Regions from separate parts of the Pseudomonas sp. GW823-FHT02E01 genome, predicted to be linked through region 2. Evidence: riboswitches for the same ligand, from Rfam matches in the RefSeq annotation. Region 2 holds a riboswitch; the other holds the start of a gene.
What was found. A riboswitch is a leader RNA that binds a small molecule or an ion and turns the genes downstream of it on or off. The one in region 2 is predicted to bind cobalamin.
Positions count from the first base shown of each region.

Region 1: it holds a riboswitch for cobalamin, as region 2 does, so the genes downstream of both, cobO (cob(I)yrinic acid a,c-diamide adenosyltransferase) here and cobW (cobalamin biosynthesis protein CobW) in region 2, are expected to answer to the same signal.

Region 1 is NZ_JBXAJS010000011.1:27,872-30,256, forward strand. It holds gene AC1RDQ_RS23605 (cobyrinic acid a,c-diamide synthase CobB) at 1-742, opposite strand, end outside; gene cobO (cob(I)yrinic acid a,c-diamide adenosyltransferase) at 739-1,350, opposite strand; cobalamin riboswitch at 1,433-1,666, opposite strand; gene AC1RDQ_RS23615 (hypothetical protein) at 1,820-2,385, shown strand, end outside.
Region 2 is NZ_JBXAJS010000010.1:71,527-73,911, reverse strand. It holds gene cobN (cobaltochelatase subunit CobN) at 1-214, opposite strand, end outside; gene cobW (cobalamin biosynthesis protein CobW) at 218-1,288, opposite strand; cobalamin riboswitch at 1,392-1,604, opposite strand; cobalamin riboswitch at 1,816-2,041, shown strand; gene AC1RDQ_RS22740 (CbtB domain-containing protein) at 2,163-2,354, shown strand; gene AC1RDQ_RS22735 (CbtA family protein) at 2,366-2,385, shown strand, end outside.

The DNA of each region.
Region 1 (2,385 bases), on a different contig from region 2:
CTTCATCGCGGGCGACGGCAATGCGTACACCGGCCAGCAGCGGTTCGGCCGCGATGACATCAGGGGCGGCGAATTCGACTGCCGGTGGCAGCGCGACCTCGCAACTGCTGGCCAGGGCATCGGCTGCCGCGTCGAGGCGCAGGTCGAGATCGTTCAACTCACTGGCCTGCACCAGCCCCAGGTGCCGGCTCGGCAATTCGATCCCGGTTTCCCGGGACAGCGCGCCGTACCAGCGCAAACCTTCAGTCAAACTGCCTTCGAGCAGTTGCGCATGGCGCTGCGTGCCGACACGATTGGCCAGCACGCCGGCAAACGGCAAGTCCGGCTGATAACGCGCCAGCCCCAGGGCCAATGCGCCAAAGGTCTGGGCCATGGCGGTGCCATCGATCACCCCCAGCACCGGCACACCGAAATGCCGCGCCAGATCGGCGCTCGACGGCGTACCGTCGAACAACCCCATGACGCCTTCGATCAGGATCAGGTCGGCTTCAGCGGCGGCTTCCCACAGCAACCGGCGACTCTCCTGTTCGCCGACCATCCACATGTCCAGCTGATACACCGGCGCACCGCTGGCGCGCTCGAGGATCATCGGATCGAGAAAGTCGGGCCCGCACTTGAACACTCGGACCTTGCGCCCCTGATTGCGATGCAATCGGGCCAGTGCCGCGGTGACGGTGGTCTTGCCCTGGCCAGAGGCCGGCGCGGCAATCAGTACCGCCGGACAGTGCCGAGGCTGACTCACAATTCGACGCCTTTCTGCGCTTTGATCCCGGCTTGAAAGGCGTGCTTGATCACGCCCATTTCGGTGACGGTGTCAGCCATCTCGATCATCTCCGGCTTGGCGGCACGACCGGTGACCACCACGTGTTGCATCGGCGGCCGGGCCTGCAAGTCGCTGAGCACCTGATCGAGATCGAGGTAGCCGTGCTTGAGGGCGATGTTCAGCTCATCGAGCACCACCAGACCGATGGACGGATCGCGCAGCAGTTGCTGCGACACCGCCCAGGCGGCTTCGGCGGCGGCGATGTCGCGCTGCCGGTCCTGGGTTTCCCAGGTAAAGCCTTCGCCCATCACATGAAAACGCACCTGCTCGGGAAAGCGCCGGAAGAACAACTCCTCCCCCGTACTGTTGCGGCCCTTGATGAACTGCACCACGCCGCATTGCATGCCGTGCCCCATGGCGCGGGCAAGCATGCCGAAGGCCGAACTGCTCTTGCCCTTGCCGTTGCCGGTCAGCACCAGCAGCAGGCCACACTCGTTCGGGGAATTGGCGATGCGCTCGTCGATCACGGCTTTTTTGCGCTGCATGCGCGCCAGGTGGCGTTCGTCACGATCGGGGGTATCAGTCATGGGGGAGCTCTCCGTTGAGGCAGGAATAACGGCGGGCAGGCACAAGAATAGAAGGCAACAAGCCTGGCATCGCCCACCGTGATGCCGCTGGATGAATCAGGCCGGTCTCCGGGCTCATGAGTGGCCGCGGGGCCAGACCGTGCGCCTTCCCGCATCAAATCGACACAGTGGCATCACACACAGTTTTCACTCATTTACCGTTGCGGGGGCAGCGCCGGAATTGCGGGCCTTCGACCAACAGAAGGACTCACTCACCGGCTTCCCTGTTTCACTCTGTCGACCCAAGCCACAGAGCACCTGAAACAAGCCGCGAAGGTTAGAGGGTTGGGGGTGGAGCGTCAATTAAAGCCGGGAGGCCATCGACCGAATAACTGCCATCAATCAATAAACTGACGTCAATCTTGTGCCACGCTCCCAGCAGTGATATCAAAGAGCCACAAACTCACAACACAACAACAAGGGTGAGCCCATGCAAGGCATGATCATCAGCAATCCAAAGCTGGAATTCCTGCGCCCGGTGCTCGAACGCTGGTTCGAATGCATCGACCGTTACAACGCCGTCCGCGGTGATGGCGACACACCGTACTGGCACGACGAGAAGGCCAATCTCGGACTACTGTCTGCCGCCGCCTGGATGGCCGAGATGGTCACGCTGCAACAGACGCCCACCCGCAAGCAGACCGAAGAAGGCGAACGCAACAGCCGCGCCGACCTGCTCCTGGCTTCACCCGAAACCCGCGCCTACATCCAGACCAGCCAGCGCTGGCCACGGGTCAACAGCCTCAATCTGACCCAGGCCCTGCTCGATGTTGCCAGCGATGCGAAGCGCGTGAGCCACGCCAGCGACCTGAAACTCGGCTGCCTGTTCGTCGCCCCGCAAAAAGCCCAGCAGGGCGCCACACCGGAAGAGCTCCAGGACATGGTCGACGACCTGCAAAAGGAACACAGCTGCGCTGTCGCCTGGTATTTCCCTTATGCCTACCGCAAGTTGCGCAACGAAGCCGGCAACTATCACCCCGGCATAGCAGTGCTGTT
Region 2 (2,385 bases):
CGTACAGGTCAACCGAGGCATGGTTCTGCACCTGCATCGGGTTGGCCAGGCGCACGCTCGGGTAATCGTCGGGCAACTGCTGCGCCGCTTCGGCGAGCAGCGCCAGGCTGGAATCACCGCTGCACAGGACCACCAGCTCGGCGGGGGTTTGTCCAAGGTCGGCAATGTTGTCATCCGACACGAAACCGCCGGGCTGGGTCCTGAGCAGGTGCATGGCTTACACGCTGAGCGCGGCGCGCAATTGCGCTTCGAGAACAGTGGCGTCCAGTTTCTGGCCGATCAGCACCAGGCGAGAGACTCGCGCCTCTTCGGCGCCCCACTGGCGGTCGAAATGCTTGTCAAAACGCGTACCCACGCCCTGGATCAGCAGGCGCATCGGCTTGTTCGGAATCGCCGCAAAGCCCTTGACGCGCAGGATGCCGTGCTGGACCACCAACTGGGTCAGCGCGTCCAGCAGCAGGCTTTCGTCGGCTTGCGGCAGTTCGATGGAGATCGAATCGAAGGCGTCGTGATCGTGGTCATCATGATCGTCGTCGCCATCGTGATGATGGTCGTGGTGGCTGTGGCGGCTGTCGATGTGTTCTTCGGAGCCGACACCGAGGCCGATCAGCACGTCCAGCGGCAGGCGACCACTGCTGGCTTCGATGATTTTCACCGCTGGCGGCAACTCTTCGGCGACTTCCAGGCGCACACGGGCCAGGTCCGTCGGGTTGATCAGGTCGGTTTTGTTGAGGATCACCAGGTCAGCGCTGGCCAATTGGTCGGCGAACAGTTCGTGCAGCGGCGATTCGTGGTCCAGGTTCGGGTCGAGTTTGCGCTGGGCGTCGACCTGATCCGGGAACGCGGCGAAGGTGCCGGCGGCCACGGCCGGGCTGTCGACCACGGTGATTACCGCATCCACCGTGCAGGCACTGCGGATTTCCGGCCACTGGAAGGCCTGCACCAGCGGCTTGGGCAACGCCAGACCGGACGTTTCGATGAGAATGTGGTCCAGATCGCCGCGACGGGCCACCAGTTCGCGCATCACCGGGAAGAATTCTTCCTGGACGGTGCAGCACAGGCAGCCGTTGGCCAGTTCATAGACACGGCCGTTGGCTTCTTCTTCGGTGCAACCGATGGAGCATTGCTTGAGGATTTCGCCGTCGATGCCCAACTCGCCAAATTCGTTGACGATCACCGCGATGCGGCGACCCTGGGCGTTGTCGAGCATGTGGCGCAGCAGCGTGGTTTTACCCGAGCCGAGAAAGCCTGTAACGATGGTGACGGGGAGTTTGGCCAGTGTTTTCATCGGATGCCCTATGGCTAAGCTGGCGGGCATACGGGACGACGACCGGCAACGCGCACGCGCGTGCCTGAAGAGTTCGCCACCGGATCACCCCGCCCGGTTGAAAGTGAGAATCTGTGACGAGGCAGGTCTCCTGGCTGACGATGTGCCGGGCTTGAGCCTGGCATTCGCTGCGCCTTCCCGCCGGCCTCATGGATTGAGTCAGCAGTGGCGTGGCAACGAACATCACCGTTCACAGTTGCGGGGGCAGCCGCGGCATTGACCGCGTTCCCTTCTTAGCTTCGACAAACGCCGAAGAACCTCGAAAGCGCAAGGCTACGCATGGTCTTGGGGCGGGTCAATGCTTGCGATCCCTGTGGCGAGGGGGCTTGCCCCCGTTCGGCGGCGAAGCCGTCGCAAATCCAGAGTGCACGCTTTGTCTGGATAAAAGTAAGGGGGCCGCTTCGCAGCCCAACGGGGGCAAGCCCCCTCGCCACAGAAACTCAAACGAGAACCCCTGCCAATTGACGCCCAACCCCCGCCCATGCTCTCCTACACACCTTGTTACGGGTGCCCTTCACAGGGTGAAACGGGAAACCGGTGAATCATGTGCTTTACTCTTAAGCCATGTCAGTCCGGTGCTGCCCCCGCAACGGTAAGCGAGCGAAGCGTCAGATCCACTGTGCCACTGCGGCATGGGAAGGTGATGCTTTCAGGTCCAGGCGCAAGCCTTTGCCCCTCGTGAGCCCGGAGACCGGCCCGCAACACAAAGTGACCAGTACGATCACTGAACCAACAAACCCGCGGTGGGCGGGCGCTGTTTGAAACCTTGCGCGCCTGGTCGTGCGGGGTTTTGCATGCGCTCTTATTCCCCGCTGACAGACCAGAGGGAAACGCCATGTCGATCATCAGCAGCGCCGAACACACAGCCGCAAGCACCACCTCAACCCTGACCCAACGTCTGGCCGCCGCCGTCTGCGCGTCGATCCTGGGCGCATGCCTTGTGTATTTCGCCGGTTTCTCGCACATCGAAGCGGTGCACAACGCCGCCCACGATACCCGTCACAGCTCCGCGTTCCCGTGCCATTGAGAGCTGTCGACATGATCAAGCGTATTGCGCA